Regions from separate parts of the Geobacillus sp. Y412MC52 genome, predicted to be linked through region 1. Evidence: riboswitches for the same ligand, from Rfam matches in the RefSeq annotation. Region 1 holds a riboswitch; each other region holds the start of a gene.
The links. Region 1 has a riboswitch for S-adenosylmethionine ahead of GYMC52_RS15555 (methionine ABC transporter ATP-binding protein). Riboswitches for the same ligand answer to the same signal wherever they lie in the genome.

Region 2: it holds a riboswitch for S-adenosylmethionine, as region 1 does, so the genes downstream of both, mtnW (2,3-diketo-5-methylthiopentyl-1-phosphate enolase) here and GYMC52_RS15555 (methionine ABC transporter ATP-binding protein) in region 1, are expected to answer to the same signal.
Region 3: it holds a riboswitch for S-adenosylmethionine, as region 1 does, so the genes downstream of both, metK (methionine adenosyltransferase) here and GYMC52_RS15555 (methionine ABC transporter ATP-binding protein) in region 1, are expected to answer to the same signal.

What each region holds. Positions count from the first base shown of each region.
Region 1 covers NC_014915.1:3,134,945-3,140,354, forward strand. Annotated here, with positions in the region: gene GYMC52_RS15540 (hypothetical protein) at 1-30, shown strand, start outside; gene GYMC52_RS15545 (MetQ/NlpA family ABC transporter substrate-binding protein) at 149-1,000, opposite strand; gene GYMC52_RS15550 (methionine ABC transporter permease) at 1,016-1,684, opposite strand; gene GYMC52_RS15555 (methionine ABC transporter ATP-binding protein) at 1,674-2,702, opposite strand; SAM riboswitch class I at 2,790-2,899, opposite strand; gene GYMC52_RS15560 (SCP2 sterol-binding domain-containing protein) at 2,973-3,320, opposite strand; gene GYMC52_RS15565 (thioredoxin family protein) at 3,467-3,784, opposite strand; gene GYMC52_RS15570 (toprim domain-containing protein) at 3,781-4,140, opposite strand; gene GYMC52_RS15575 (YusG family protein) at 4,239-4,475, opposite strand; gene gcvH (glycine cleavage system protein GcvH) at 4,551-4,934, opposite strand; gene GYMC52_RS15585 (arsenate reductase family protein) at 5,030-5,395, opposite strand.
Region 2 covers NC_014915.1:907,909-913,318, forward strand. Annotated here, with positions in the region: gene GYMC52_RS04600 (carbon-nitrogen family hydrolase) at 1-662, opposite strand, end outside; gene GYMC52_RS04605 (pyridoxal phosphate-dependent aminotransferase) at 760-1,947, shown strand; SAM riboswitch class I at 2,032-2,140, shown strand; gene mtnW (2,3-diketo-5-methylthiopentyl-1-phosphate enolase) at 2,212-3,453, shown strand; gene mtnX (2-hydroxy-3-keto-5-methylthiopentenyl-1-phosphate phosphatase) at 3,450-4,112, shown strand; gene GYMC52_RS04620 (methylthioribulose 1-phosphate dehydratase) at 4,109-4,741, shown strand; gene GYMC52_RS04625 (1,2-dihydroxy-3-keto-5-methylthiopentene dioxygenase) at 4,776-5,318, shown strand; gene GYMC52_RS04630 (ZIP family metal transporter) at 5,365-5,410, opposite strand, start outside.
Region 3 covers NC_014915.1:2,952,997-2,958,406, forward strand. Annotated here, with positions in the region: gene GYMC52_RS14485 (tRNA (mnm(5)s(2)U34)-methyltransferase) at 1-163, shown strand, start outside; gene GYMC52_RS14490 (tetraprenyl-beta-curcumene synthase family protein) at 221-1,330, opposite strand; gene GYMC52_RS14495 (gamma carbonic anhydrase family protein) at 1,669-2,217, shown strand; gene metK (methionine adenosyltransferase) at 2,240-3,451, opposite strand; SAM riboswitch class I at 3,581-3,695, opposite strand; gene pckA (phosphoenolpyruvate carboxykinase (ATP)) at 3,914-5,410, shown strand, end outside.

The sequences.
Region 1 (5,410 bases):
GCCGTACTGGCGCGTTTGAACGGCCGATGAAGCAGGTCGGCCGCGGCGCCCTCGGATTCAGAATCGTTTTAACCTTTGCCGCTTTCGTTTCGTTTAAGAGGAGCGGCTTTTTGGAGACAAAAAAAGAAACGGAAGCGAAATGCTCCCGTTATTGATTGTTTTCCGCCGCTGGAATGACGGCGCCGTGGTATTTTTCTTTAATGAAATCTTGGATTTCTTTCGATTGCAGCACTTCGACAAGCGTTTTGATTTCTTTCCGGTTTTCATCGCCTTTGCGCACCGCAATAATGTTCACATACGGATTGTTTTTCGGCGACTCAACGGCGATCGGGTCTTTCGCCGGATCCAAACCGGCGTCAAGCGCATAGTTGGCGTTGATCAGCACCGCATCGCCTTCGCCGTTTTTGTAAATTTGCGGCAGAAGCCCGGCGTCGACATCGGCCTTAAATTTTAAATGCTTTGGATTTTCGATGATGTCATTGACTGTCGCTTTCGTTTTATCGACGCCCGGTTTCAATTTAATGAGCCCTTTTTCTTGCAGCATCGATAAAATGCGGCCATGGTCGGCGACCGAGTTGCTCATGATGATCGTCGCGCCGTCCGGCAGTTCTTCAATGCTTTTGTATTTTTTCGAGTATAAGCCGATCGGCTCGATATGAATGCCGCCGGCGTTGACGAAATCATAGCCATACTCTTTCTTTTGCGATTCCAAATACGGAATATGTTGGAAATAGTTGGCATCGATTTGCTTCTCCGCCAGCGCTTTGTTCGGCAAGATGTAATCTTGGAACGTAATGATCTCCAAGTCGATGCCTTTTTTCTTCAAAATCGGTTTCGCTTTTTCCAAAATTTCCGCATGCGGCACGTTCGACGCACCGACTTTCAACTTCACCAATTTGCCGTCTTTGCCGCCTTCCGCGTTGTCGTGATTGTTGCTTCCGCATGCTGCCAAGGCGAAGACGAGAGCGGCGGCAAGGAGCGCACCAAGCCATTTTTTCATCGACTTCTTCCTCCTTTATCGTTTATCGATTTTTGAAGTGACAAAGTCACCGATCAACTGAATGACAAAGACAATGACGAGCACCAACACGGTCGCGACAAACGTCACATCGTTATGGTTGCGCTGGAATCCTTCCAAATACGCCAAGTTCCCAAGCCCGCCGGCGCCGATAGCTCCAGCCATCGCTGTATAGCTGACGAGCGACACCGCCGTCACCGTAATGCCGGAGACGAGCGCTGGAAGCGATTCAGGCAAGAGCACTTTCCAAATGATCGTCCACGTTGAGGCGCCCATCGCTTGGGCTGCTTCGATGACGCCTTTGTCGATTTCGCGAAGGGCGATCTCCACCATGCGGGCGTAAAACGGCGCGGCCCCAATGACCAAAGCCGGCAGCGCCGCATTGGCGCCAAGCATCGTCCCGACGAGCCAGGTGGTAAACGGAATGAGCAAAATGATCAAAATAATAAACGGAATAGAGCGGAAAATGTTCACAAACGCCGCAATCACTGTATTGACAAACCGGTTTTCCCATAGGTTGCCCTTCGCTGTCAAAAATAGAAGCAAGCCAAGAACGATTCCGAGGACGAAAGTGGCCGCCACCGCCACTCCCGTCATATACAGCGTCTCGACCGTCGCCGCCCACATCGTCTCCCATTGCACGTTCGGCAGGAGGTTAGCGAGCATCGTGAATCACCTCCACCGCCACTTGCTGGCGTTGAATATAGTCAAGCGCCCGGTCGATTTCATCCTTCGCCCCGTCGAGGTGCACGAACAGCACCCCATAGGCGCCTTGATGGGTTTGCGAAATTTTCCCTTGCAAAATGTTGACATCGACGGCAAACTGGCGCACCACTTCGGTGATGAGCGGCTTTCCGGCGGCCGCGCCGACGAACGTCAGCTGCGCGATCAGCCCGCTCGGGTATTGGCCAAACAAATGGGAAATCGCCTCTTCCGTCTCCTCGGGCTCGATCAGCTGCTTGACGAACCGTTTCGTAATCGGTTGCTGCGGGTTGCGGAACACATGCAACACTTCGCCTTGCTCGACGATTCGGCCGCTTTCCATCACCGCAACGCGGTCGCAAATTTTGCGGATGACGTGCATTTCATGGGTGATCAGCACAATCGTCAGCCCAAGACGCTTGTTGATGTCAACGAGCAAGTCCAAAATCGCATCAGTCGTCTGCGGGTCCAACGCCGATGTCGCCTCGTCGCACAGCAAGACTTTCGGGTTGTTGGCGAGCGCCCGGGCGATGCCGACCCGCTGCTTTTGCCCGCCGCTCAGCTGCGACGGGTAGGCATCCTCGCGCCCGGAAAGGCCGACAAGCTCGATCAATTCATCCACCCGCTTGTTCCGCTCCTCTTTCGGGACGCCGGCAATTTCAAGCGGAAAGGCAATGTTTTCCCTGACCGTGCGAGACCAAAGCAAGTTGAAATGCTGGAAAATCATCCCGATTTCTTGGCGCGCCTTGCGCAGCTCCCGCCCTTTCACGCGCGTCATATCGCGCCCGGCGACGACGACCCGGCCGCTCGTCGGCTTCTCGAGCCCATTGAGCAAGCGGATGAGCGTGCTTTTCCCCGCGCCGCTGTAGCCGATAATGCCGAAAATTTCCCCTTCGCGAATCTCAAGCGACACATTGTCGACAGCCGTGACCGAGCCGTTGGCCGCCTGATAGATTTTCGTCACTTGTTCGAGTGTAATCATCGTTTCACCTTCCTCCCCAAGCGGCAGAGCGCAAAAAGAAAACCTTTCTGCCCGCAGAGAACAGAAAGGTATCGTGCACCATTCCGTCTCTTATCTCTCAAAGCAGGCCGCTTTGTGTGAATTGGCACCATTTCAGCAGATGCGCTGACGGTTGCCGGGCTTCATTGGGCACATCCCTCCACCTCTCTTGATAAGAGCGCAACAATCGCCTATTCAATTGATTACGAGTGTGATTGTATCATTGTCTGTCGAATCGTGTCAACATCTTTTTTATCCGACGTGCCGATACGGCTTGGCCAAATGGAGGAGCGATTCAAGAAGCAAAAGCTGGCGGAAGTTTCCTGACACGTGCACTTCACGCAACCGGACGAGCTGCTGCAGCTTCAGTTCGCCGTTCAGCAGGGACGCGAGCGCCTCTTTGGAGCCGCGCACCGTCAATGTTTTCCGTTCATCGTTTTCCATCCCTCTAGCGGCTGATTCCTTGCCGATCAACAGCAAGGCGGTTTCGTCATCGCTTTCAAACCGAACATATAGCTGCTCATCCGGCAAAATCGGCACCAAATGGCGCAACACTTGCATCCGTTCCACGAACTGCCCGACTAATTCACGCATTTCCATGGATATCCCCTCCCCCATTTTTATTTTTTTCACTTCCACCTGAAGAGGAGAAATCCTTCACAAAAATCTCGACAACCCGTTGACGAACGAGCGCCGTTTTTGTCATTTCCCAAGAAATGTGTCAAACAGCGTCAAAAAAAGGCGAATCATCGGGGCGGCAAGCAGGCTTGAATCACTTCGTACAAATACGGAACGGAATGAAAGGCATACCACTTGCCTGCGATCGTTCCGTCCCTAAAAAGAAGCAGGCAAGGAACACTTTCAATTTTCCACGCAACGGCCTGCTCAGGGATATAGTTGATGTCCGTTTCGTAAAACGGCAGCGCCGGAAACAACTGCTCCACCACCGTGAGCATCCGCCGCGCCAGCTGGCACGTGCCGCACAGCGGTGTATACAAATAAAGGGCCAGAAGCGGCTCGACTTCCACCACTCGCATGACATCGTTTCGGTCGATCGCTTTCACTCGCCTCTTCCCCTCATGAGCGATTCGATGCGGACGTCGAAACGAGCGCGCAACAACACTTGCGCCAAGTGCCAAGGCGGAGCAGTCGCCACTTCGCGATACGCCCGGTCAATGTAAAGATGCTCCGCCTCTGGAAACATGCGGCGAAACTGCCGGCGCAATTTTTCTCCCGCCTCATCGGCATCGGCCAAGACGTATACATCGCATCCTTCCAGCTCATCAGCCAGCTCCTCAAGGCGCGCATCACTGATCGTGCCGTTTGTGCAGACGATGACGACTGGTTCGTTCAGCACCGCCGCCACTTTTTGCTTGTCTGATCGCCCTTCGACGATGATCACTTTTTCCACGCGTCGCATGTCCGACCCACCTAACTTCAAATGAGGATACTATTATTGTATGTCCTGCGCCGGCCAAATGTTGAAAATGAAAAGCAACGGCCATCCACCGTTGCCTTTCAACACCAGCCCGCTTCCCCGTCGCAATCGACATATTTTTGGTCCGGCTCAACGGTAGCGGTCACCTGTTTGTAAATTCTTCCGTTTTGTTCGGTATACCCATTTTTCAACGGGACGGCCGCCGGAAGCGGAAGGCGCCCGATGAGCTCTCCTTCCTCGTACAGCTCCAGCGAGCGGCCGTTCAGTTTGCCGATGATCCGGTCCGTGACATCTATGCGCGTCGTTTGCAGCGCCATCGCGAGCACCCCTTTTTTCAATCAAATTCCGGTATGTATAGAGTGCCCGAATCGAAGCGAAGATTGCAGGAACGTTTATCCTTCGTTGATCATCGCCTCGTATTGTTCCGCCGTCAACAAATTGTCGATTTCGCTCAAATCGTTCGGTTTGACGACAATCATCCACGCTTTGTCATACGGCGATTCGTTCACGTACTCCGGATGGTCATTTAACGCCTCATTCACTTCGACCACCGTGCCGCTGATCGGCGCATACAATTCCGAGACCGTTTTCACCGATTCAACGCTGCCGAACGGCTCGTTCGCCGCAACCTCTGCGCCGACTTCCGGCAGCTCGACAAAGACAATGTCGCCAAGCTCTGATTGGGCGTAATCCGTAATGCCGACGCGCACGTTCTCTCCTTCCACGCGCACCCATTCATGCTCCTTTGTGTAACGAAGTTCTTTCGGCGTGTTCATCGAATCCCTCCATTGCGACAAAATGTATATTCCTTTTCATCATAACCGATTTTCCGCAAAAACTCACTGAATTCACCCGATTTTGCAAAAATTTTTTATGTCCCCGCCGCGAAAAACGCCTCGTATTCTTGTTCGCGAAAGCCCACGACGACCCGCTCGCCGTCCGTCAAAATCGGCCGTTTGACCAACATCCCGTCCGAGGCGAGCCAATCGAGCATCTCGTCTTCCGATGCGCGGTCGAGCTTGTCCTTCAAGCCAAGCTCGCGGTATTTCATCCCGCTCGTGTTGAAAAATTTTTTGAGCGGCAGCCCGCTTTGACGGTGCAAACGGGCGAGCTCCTCTTTCGTCAGCGGCTCGTCGACTAAGTTCACCGTCCGCACGTCAACGCCGTGTTCATCGAGCCAACGCTTCGCCTTCCGGCACGTTCCGCATTTTGGATACCAATAGAGCGTGAGCGCCATCTTCACTCCTCCCTT
Region 2 (5,410 bases), 1.4 Mb from region 1:
TCGCCCCATGGGTCGATGACGAGCGAATGGCCGGCAAAGACGTTGTTCGGGTCGCGGCCAGCCCGGTTGCAGGCGACGACGTAGCATTGGTTTTCAATCGCCCGCGCCATCAAGAGCGTCCGCCAATGGTGCAGGCGGGGAAGCGGCCATTCGGCGACGACAAACAGCACTTCCGCCCCAGCCAAAGCATGGGCGCGAATCCACTCCGGAAAGCGGATGTCATAGCAAATGACCCCGGCGCATGAAAGCCCGTCGAGCGAAAACAAGCCTAAGCTGCTTCCCGGCTGCAAATACAAATGTTCATTCATCAATTGGAACAGATGGAGTTTGCTATATTCGCCGACGATTTGACCGTTCCGGTCGGCCACGATTATCGTGTTCGTCACGCCGGTTGTTGTTTTTTTAGCGACCGAGCCGGCGACGAGATGGATGCTGTGTGCTTGCGTTAGGCGGGAGGCGAACGCTTTCGCCCGTTCGGCGCCTTCGTCGGCAATCTCATCTAGGCGCGTCAAATCGTAGCCGGTCGTCCATAATTCCGGCAGCACGATGATATTCGCGCCGTCCTTGACGGCCGATTCAATGGCGCTTTCCGCGCGCCGTTCGTTTTCGTTCGGGTCGCCAAACGCAATATCAAGCTGGAGGCAGGCGATGCGGATCGTCATGAGTTTTCACCTCGAAAAAATTTTGCTTTACATTTTGCTTTTTACGATATATGATGTTGCACTAGAATTTCAAGAATTTTTTAAGAAGGTGTGGGCGATGACGATGGAAATTCCTTTTTCCGAGTTGCTTGAGCAGCTGCCAAAGCAATTTTTCGCCTCGCTTGTCGCAAAAGTCGGGGAGAAAATCAAGGCCGGATGCGACGTGATCAATTTAGGGCAAGGCAACCCGGATCAGCCGACGCCAAAGCATATCGTTGAGGCGATGCAGCGGGCGGCGGCCAATCCGAAATACCATAAATATTCGCCGTTTCAAGGCTACTTCTTTTTGAAAGAAGCCATCGCCGCGTTTTACGCGCGTGAATACGGGGTGAACATCGATCCAGACCGCGAAGTCGCCATTTTGTTCGGCGGCAAGGCCGGGCTTGTCGAACTGCCGCTTTGCCTCGTCAACCCGGGCGATGTGGTGCTTGTCCCGGACCCGGGCTATCCGGACTATTGGTCGGGGATCGCGCTTGCCCGCGCGCGGATGGAAATGATGCCGCTTGTTGCGGAAAACGGTTTTTTGCCGGACTATGAAGCCATTCCGGCGGCAGTGGCCGACCAAGCGAAGCTCATGTTTTTAAACTATCCGAACAATCCGACCGGCGCGACGGCGACAAAGGAATTTTTCGCGGAGACAGTGGCGTTTGCCGCCAAGCACGGCATTGCCGTCGTGCACGATTTCGCTTATGGGGCGATCGGCTTTGACGGCCGGAAACCGGTCAGCTTCCTGGAAGTCGATGGGGCGAAAGACGTCGGCGTCGAAATTTATACGTTTTCGAAAACATACAATATGGCCGGCTGGCGTGTGGCGTTTGCCGTCGGCAACGAGCGGATCATTCGGGCGCTTGAGCTTTTGCAGGATCATTTGTATGTCAGCTTGTTCGGCGCCATCCAGGAAGCGGCCGCCGCGGCGCTCCTTGGTCCGCAAGATTGTGTCACGGAGCTGGTCGCATTGTATGAGGCGCGCCGCAATGCGTTCATCGCTGCGCTCTGCGAGGCCGGCTGGGAGGTGCAGGCGCCATCCGGGTCGTTTTTCGCCTGGCTTCCGCTGCCAAAAGGCATATCATCCGCTGAGTTTGCCGACATGTTGCTTGAGCGGGCGCATGTCGCCGTCGCCCCAGGCATCGGGTTCGGCGAGCACGGCGAAGGGTATGTGCGCGTCGGCCTCTTGACCGATGAAGCGCGGCTTCGCGAAGCAGCGGAGCGGATCGGCCGCCTTGGATTGTTCGAAAAAAATTTTTGAAAAATGATTGACAACGCCAATCGGTGATGTCATAATTCAAAGTAAATTTGCCAATTGTTTGACAAGTGCATAAACGAGCAGGCTTTCTTATCAAGAGCAGGCGGAGGGACGAGCCCAATGAAGCCCGGCAACCGGCTTGGCGCGCGCCAAGCACGGTGCTAATTCTTGCAGCGGAAACGCTGAGAGATAAGAAGAGCGCCATGGATGAGTGACGCCTCTTCTTATGAAGAGGCGTTTTTATTTCGAGATTGAGAGGGATGAACGATGAGTGCAGTGATTGCAACGTATTTGCTTCATGATGAAACAGACATTCGGAAAAAGGCGGAAGGGATCGCGCTCGGCTTGACGGTTGGCACATGGACGGACTTGCCGGCATTAGAGCAAGAGCAGCTCCGCAAACATAAAGGGGAAGTCGTTGCGATCGAAGAGCTTGGCGAAAGCGAGCGGGTAAACGCGTATTTCGGCAAGCGGCTGAAGCGGGCGATCGTCAAAATCGCCTACCCGACAGTCAACTTCAGCGCCGATTTGCCGGCATTGTTGGTCACGACGTTCGGCAAGCTGTCGCTCGACGGTGAAGTGCGGCTGCTTGATTTAGAGTTTCCGGATGAATGGAAGCGGCAGTTTCCCGGGCCGCGCTTTGGCATCGCCGGCATTCGCGAGAAAGTCGGAGTCCATAACCGCCCATTGTTGATGAGCATTTTTAAAGGCATGATCGGCCGCGATTTGGCGTATTTGACGTCGGAATTGAAAAAACAGGCGCTCGGCGGCGTTGACTTGGTGAAAGATGACGAAATTTTGTTTGACAGCGAACTTCTTCCGTTTGAAAAGCGGATCACCGAGGGCAAGACGGCGCTTCAGGAAGTGTACGAACAAACGGGCAAGCGGACGTTGTATGCCGTCAACTTGACCGGCAAAACGTTTGCGTTAAAGGACAAAGCGAAACGAGCCGCCGAGCTTGGCGCTGATGTGCTGTTGTTTAACGTCTTCGCTTATGGGCTTGATGTGCTGCAAGCGTTGCGTGAAGACGAGGAGATTGCGCTGCCGATTATGGCTCACCCGGCGTTCAGCGGCGCCGTTACGCCGTCGGAGTTTTATGGGGTGGCTCCTTCGCTTTGGCTTGGAAAGCTTTTGCGGCTCGCCGGCGCCGACTTTGTCCTGTTCCCGTCGCCGTATGGCAGCGTCGCCTTGGAGCGTGAGCAGGCGCTTGGCATCGCAAGGGCGCTCACCGACGACCAAGAGCCGTTCGCTCGGGCATTTCCGGTTCCGTCGGCCGGCATTCACCCGGGATTGGTGCCGCTCCTTGTCCGCGATTTCGGCCTTGACAGCATCGTCAACGCCGGCGGCGGCATCCACGGCCATCCGGACGGGGCGATCGGTGGCGGACGGGCGTTTCGCGCGGCGATCGACGCGGTGCTGGCCGGCCGTCCGCTGCGTGCGGCGGCAGCAGAAAACGAAGCGCTGCAAAAAGCGATCGACCGCTGGGGCGTCGTTGAGGTGGAAGCATGACGAAACAGCTCGTTCTCTTTTGTGATTTTGACGGCACCATTACGGAAAACGACAACATCATCGCGATTATGAAACAGTTCGCCCCGCCGGAGTGGGAGGCGTTAAAAGACGACATTCTCGCTGAGCGCATTTCTGTTCAGGAAGGAGTCGGGAAGATGTTTTCCCTCCTTCCGTCCACGTTGAAGGATGAAATTGTGGATTTCCTGCGGCGCACCGCTCGGTTGCGCGCGGGATTCCGAGAGTTTGTCGCGTTTACGAAAGAGCGGGGAATCCCGCTTTATATCGTCAGCGGCGGCATCGACTTTTTCGTCTATCCGCTGCTTGAAGGGCTCATTGAACCGGAGCGCATTTTTTGCAACGGCTCTGATTTCAGCGGCGAGACCATTCGCATTACATGGCCGCATGCGTGCGACGTTGAATGCCAAAACGGCTGCGGCTGCTGCAAGCCATCGCTCCTTCGCAAGCTTGCCCGCCCGGACGGATACCATGTCGTCATTGGCGATTCGATTACGGATTTAGCGGTGGCGAAGCAAGCGGATTACGTGCTGGCGCGCGATTTTCTGCTCCAAAAATGCCAAGAGCTCGGCTTGCCGCATGCGCCGTTTGCGACGTTTTTTGACGTGATTGATGCGTTGCAGCGAATGGAGGTGATCGTATGAGCATCGTCGTGAAAAAGTGGAACGAGCTCGCGGAAGTGAAAGCCGAGCTCGCCGCCCGCGACTGGTTTTTCGCGACAAGCGGCAATTTGTCGATCAAGGTGACGGACGACCCATTGACGTTTTTGGTGACAGCGAGCGGCAAGGATAAGCGGAAGCAAACAGACGAGGATTTTCTGCTCGTTGACGCCGCCGGAAAACCGGCGGAGGAAACAAACTTGAAGCCCTCGGCCGAGACGCTCTTGCACGCGGAAATTTACGGACGGACGAATGCCGGCTGCGTCTTGCACGTTCATACTGTCGACAACAACTTGATTTCTGAACTGTATGCGCAAAACGGGGAAGCGGTCTTTTCCGGCCAGGAAATCATCAAGGCGTTCGGCATTTGGGAGGAAAATGCCGCAGTGCGCATCCCGATCATTGACAATTACGCCGACATTCCGACGCTCGCTCGGGAGTTTGCGAACTATATCCATGGCGACGCCGGCGCGGTGTTGATCCAAAACCACGGCATCACGGTCTGGGGGCGTACAGCGTTTGAAGCGAAAAAACATTTGGAGGCATGGGAGTTTTTGTTCCGCTGGCAGGTGAAGCGGCTGCTTTTGCAGCGGGCCGGCCTGCCGGTTGGCTAATCCATATACATTTTTCCAAAGGAGGATGTGAACAATGGCCGTCATCAAAGTGAGAAAAACGGGTCAAGTGATTGAAGGAGAAGACAATGTGCGCGCGTTTTTGAACAGTCAAGGGGTGTTGTATGAACATTGGGACATCACGAAACTGCCGGAGCATTTGCGTGACAAATACGTACTCACGGATGAAGAAAAAAATGAAATTTTAGCGGCGTTCAAAGATGAAATTGAAGATTTGGCGGCGCGCCGCGGCTACAAAACGTGGGATATCGTCGCTCTGTCCGACGCGACGCCGAACTTGGATGAACTGCTGAAAAAATTTGAACAAGTGCACATCCATACGGAAGATGAAGTGCGCGCCATTACGGCCGGCCATGGCATTTTCATCATCAAAGGCGACAAAGAAACCGGCTATTTTGATGTAGAGCTTGAAGCCGGCGACGTCATTTCCGTGCCGGAAGGGAATCCGCATTACTTTACGCTCATGGATGACCGTCGGGTCGTTGCGGTGCGCTTGTTTATCGACCCGTCCGGCTGGGTCGCTCATCCATATGAAGAAAAAGAGGAAGCCGTCCAATAACAACGGACACCCCGCTGCTTATATACAGGCGGCGGGGTTGTTTCCGTTAAAACGATTGTGTTAGAAAAATCATAAACAAAATGCCGACAATA
Region 3 (5,410 bases), 180 kb from region 1:
CCACGGCCATCCGGAAGGAAAGCGCGAACGCGACGCGCTCCTTGATTACGTCCGCTCTCTTGATCAACGGCGCGTCCATGCCTTGAAATACGAATTCATCAATCGGCAAAACAACCCGCCGTTTTTGATCGCGCTCGAGAATCGGGCGGATGGGGGCGCCTGATTCCGTCCGATCCGCCGACGAACCACTGCCCTCGCCAATACAAGCAAACGGCCGCCCTTATGAAAAGGACAGCCGTTTTTGCCGCTCCTGCCAAAAGCGGTATGCTTTTCCGTTCCAATAGAAAAACTGCGACGCCGCCCCGCCGGCGCGGACGAGCCGGCGCGCCAGCCGGCGCAACCCGCGCTGCTTTTTCACCTTGGCATCCGACAAATACAACCCAAGAAGCCCTCGGTGAATAAGGCGGTGAAACTCGCCGTGCGGAAGGGCGCCGACATGGCGGTCGGCCTCTTCGATGAAATGGCAAAGCCGCTCAAGCATCACCGTTTCATTCGGATAGTAAAAGCAAAAGTTTAAATCGCCGCCGTCCCGGTCTTCCTCCTGATCGATCAAATAGTCGAGCAAAATGTGCAGTCCTTGAATGTACGGAAAATAACCGTCGCGCACTTGTCTCGCCATCTCCGGCGGCAACGATTCGCCAAACGCATAGGCGACGAGGCAGAAAATGCCGAGCGTCGAACCGGAGCAGGCGGAAAACTCATACCATTCCATCGGCGGCAAGGCGTCTTTGTATTGCGCGAACCATTTCTCCAGCCGCGGCACCCGCTCGCTCGCTTCGACATGTTTATGCACTTGCAAGTCGCAATAATATCCGGCCAATTCATGCAAAAATGGGGCGATCGTCTCATAATGGCGCACCGTCTCGAGCACCTTTTGGCACGTGCGGACGAGCGCCGGCAAATAGCCGCCGTCTTCCTGTTCGCGGCGATGGCGGTAATAGTTCGACGGCTCCGCGCCGATCGTCAAAGCGTCCGGCATCGAATCGTGCAAGGCGCGAAAGTCGAGCGGATCGAGCGAGGTGCTGCGGTCGCACAAATTATCCAAATAATCGCTGATCGTCTGGTAAGCAACGATAAAGCGGATGCAATCCTCCATGTTTTCTCCGGCCAAGAGCGCCAAAATGGAGCCGCCTTCGCAATGGAACGTTTTCGAAGCGATGCTCGCCAAGGCCTGGCGCCGCAATTCCGGGTCGGGAATGCGCTCGGCCTGGCGCCGCCAATAGGCAAGCTCGCGGTGGACAAGCGGAAGCACGTCACGATACACCATTTTCATCAAGGCGATGGGGTTTTTCGGAATGTTCAATCGGCTCACCTCAGGTGCAAACACCATGGTCTCGTCTCCTAGCATTTCCATCTTATCGGCAACCAAAATCGTTTCGCGTCTGAACAGCCTGCGATCTCGTCTTCCAGTATTGCCATCAATGCGGCCGGGGCAAACCATAAAAGGGTTGGCGATGGAATGAAAAAGCCGCTCAACAACGGTTCTTCTCACGTTGAGAAGCTTTGTGAAATCGGATCTTCTTTCCCGATCCCAACCACTCATCGGGCGAAACGAAACGTTTTTCACCAATCCCGATCAGGCGCGCTCGCTTTCGTTGGCGATTTGGACGCAGCGTTGTACAATACATGGTGAACGATCGATTTTGCAACAGAAAGGAACGAACGCCCATGATTTACCCATACAAAGGCAAAACGCCGCAAATTGCCGCCTCCGCCTTTATCGCCGACTATGTGACGATCACCGGCGATGTCGTGATCGGCGAAGAGACGAGCATTTGGTTCAATACCGTCATTCGCGGCGATGTGGCGCCAACGGTGATTGGCAACCGGGTCAATATTCAAGATAACTCAATTTTGCATCAAAGTCCAAACAATCCGCTTATCATTGAAGACGGTGTAACAGTCGGCCATCAAGTCATTTTGCACAGCGCCATCGTTCGCAAAAACGCGCTCATCGGCATGGGCTCGATCATTTTGGACCGCGCGGAAATCGGGGAAGGCGCGTTTATCGGCGCCGGCAGTTTAGTGCCGCCGGGCAAAAAAATTCCGCCCAACACGCTCGCCCTCGGCCGGCCGGCGAAAGTCGTCCGCGAACTGACGGAAGACGACATCCGCGAAATGGAGCGCATACGCCGCGAATATGTCGAGAAAGGGCAGTATTACAAAGCGCTGCAGCAACAGCGGACATCGTGCGCCAACAAAAAAGAGCTGCCGTGATCAGGCAGCTCTTTTTCTTTCATCACTTGTCCGCCAACGCCAGCGCTTGTTCTTTCAACAAGGCGGCTTTGTCGGTGCGCTCCCACGGCAGGTCGATGTCCGTACGCCCAAAATGGCCGTAAGCAGCCGTCTGTTTGTAAATCGGGCGGCGAAGGTCGAGCATTTTGATGATGCCCGCCGGGCGGAGATCGAAGTTGTTGCGCACGACCTCAATCAAAATGTCTTCCGACACTTTGCCGGTGCCGAACGTATCGATCGAAATCGAAACTGGGCGGGCGACGCCGATCGCGTAGGCAAGCTGCACTTCGCATTTGTCGGCCAGTCCTGCCGCGACGATGTTTTTCGCGACATAGCGGGCCGCATACGCCGCCGAGCGGTCGACTTTCGTCGGATCTTTGCCCGAGAACGCGCCACCGCCGTGGCGGGCGTAGCCGCCGTACGTATCGACGATGATTTTGCGCCCCGTCAACCCAGCATCCCCTTGCGGACCGCCGATGACAAACCGTCCTGTCGGGTTGATGAAATATTTCGTGTTCTCATCAAGCAGCTCCGCGGGCACGACCGGCTCGATGACCTGTTCTTTAATGTCGCGCTGGATTTGCTCTTGCGTAATTTCCGGATGGTGCTGCGCGGAAACGACGATCGTATCGACGCGCACCGGTTTGCCGTTTTCATCGTATTCGATCGTCACTTGTGTTTTCCCGTCCGGCCGCAAGTACGGCAAGACGTCCGTTTTGCGCACTTCCGCCAATCGGCGCGCCAAGCGGTGCGCAAGCGAAATCGGCAGCGGCATCAATTCTTCCGTCTCATTGCAGGCGAACCCAAACATCAATCCTTGGTCGCCGGCGCCGATCGCTTCAATTTCCTCGTCAGTCATCTGACCTTCGCGCGCCTCGAGCGCCCGGTCCACCCCCATCGCAATGTCCGGCGATTGTTCGTCAATCGACGTCAGCACCGCGCACGTATCAGCGTCAAATCCGTATTTGGCGCGCGTGTAGCCGATCTCCCGGACCGTATCGCGGACGATGCGCGGAATGTCCACGTATGTTGATGTCGTGATTTCCCCGCTCACGAGCACCAGCCCGGTCGTGACGCTCGTTTCGCAGGCGACGCGGGCGTTCGGATCTTTTTCCAAAATGGCATCCAAAATGGCGTCAGAAATTTGGTCGCAAATTTTATCCGGATGTCCTTCCGTCACAGACTCTGAAGTAAACAAGCGGCGTTTGGCTGACATTCGGTTTGTTTCCTCCTCTTGGCATAATGTGGCGACACGGAACTCATTTCCCTTTTTCCCTTCGCAATATAAAAAACCTTTCCTGTAACGGCTGAGGAAAGGTCATGGCAATCGTATTGCTTCCTTTCACTCTTATCGTTCAAGGACTGCGCCTTGCCACAGGTTAGCACCATTTCACACATGTACAGTTGTGACGGTTGCTGGGCTTCATCGGGCCTGTCCCTCCACCGGCTCGGGATAAGAGTATCCGTTCAATGACTTATCTTATCGCAATGGAATCGGCAAAGTCAACTATCAAAATTCATTTTTTATCATTTCCAGCCGCGAAAATTCTTTCCTCAAGAAAATCGACACATTGGGCAAAATAAAGTTTGAAAAACCCACACAATTAGTATGGACTATTAATAAAAATGTGTTATACTATTTTCAAGAGTGATTTCAAAAAGAAGGCAGGTTTTGAATATGGGGATCGCAAACATGACGAACAAGCTTGATTTATTGCTGCAAAAACCGTACGTGCATCATCAACTGTCCGTCGCCGAGCTCGTTGAGAAAGTCCTGCAGCGGAACGAAGGACGGCTGACGCACACCGGAGCCGTCGCGGTGACAACCGGCAAGTACACAGGGCGGTCGCCGAAAGACAAATACATCGTCGAAGAACCGTCAACGAAGCAAACGATCGACTGGGGAGCGGTCAACCAGCCGATGTCTCCGGAGACGTTTGATAAACTGTACGACAAAGTGCTCGACTATTTAATGAAGAAAGATGAACTGTTCGTGTTTAAAGGCTTTGCCGGCGCCGATCCGAAATACCGGCTGCCGATTCAAGTCGTCAACGAATTCGCCTGGCACAACTTGTTCGTCCATCAGCTGTTCATCCGGCCGAGCGCCGAGGAGCTCGCCGCGCATGAGCCGCAATTCACCGTCATTTGCGCGCCGAACTTTAAAGCCGACCCGAAAGTTGACGGCACGCGCTCGGAAGCGTTCATCATCATCTCGTTTGAACGGCGCACCGTGTTGATCGGCGGCACCGAGTATGCCGGCGAAATGAAAAAATCGATTTTCTCGGTGATGAACTATTTGCTGCCGGAACAAGGCATCCTGCCGATGCACTGCTCGGCCAACGTCGGCCAGGAAGGCGACGTCGCCCTCTTTTTCGGCTTGTCGGGAACGGGAAAAACGACGCTCTCGACCGACCCGAACCGCCGCTTGATCGGGGATGATGAACACGGCTGGTCAAGCCGCGGCATTTTCAACATCGAAGGCGGCTGCTATGCGAAATGCATCAACCTATCGCGCGAGAAAGAGCCGCAAATTTTTGACGCCATCGGCTTCGGCGCGGTGCTCGAAAACGTCGTTCTCGATGACGCGACGCGGGTGCCGAATTACGACGACGGCACGCTGACGGAAAACACGCGCGCCGCCTACCCGCTTCAGGCGATCCAAAACATCATCGATCCGAGCGTCGCCGGCCATCCGTCCACGATCGTGTTTTTGACGGCTGATGCGTTCGGCGTCCTGCCGCCGATCAGCAAGCTGACGCGCGAACAAGCGATGTACCATTTCTTAAGCGGCTACACAAGCAAACTCGCCGGCACCGAACGCGGCGTCACCGAACCGGAAGCAACGTTCTCAACGTGCTTTGGCGCACCGTTTTTGCCGCGCCCGGCCATTGAGTACGCGGAAATGCTCGGGCAAAAAATCGCCGAACACAACGTTCGCGTCTTTTTGGTCAACACCGGCTGGACAGGGGGACCGTACGGCGTCGGCAGCCGCATGAAGCTCGCCTACACCCGGGCGATGGTGCAAGCCGCCGTCGAAGGGGAGCTGGACAACGCCGAAACGGTGCAAGACCCGATTTTCGGCCTCGCCATCCCAACCCACGTCCCCGGCGTGCCGGATGAAGTCCTGCAGCCGCAAAACACATGGGCCGACAAACAAGCATACGAACAAAAAGCA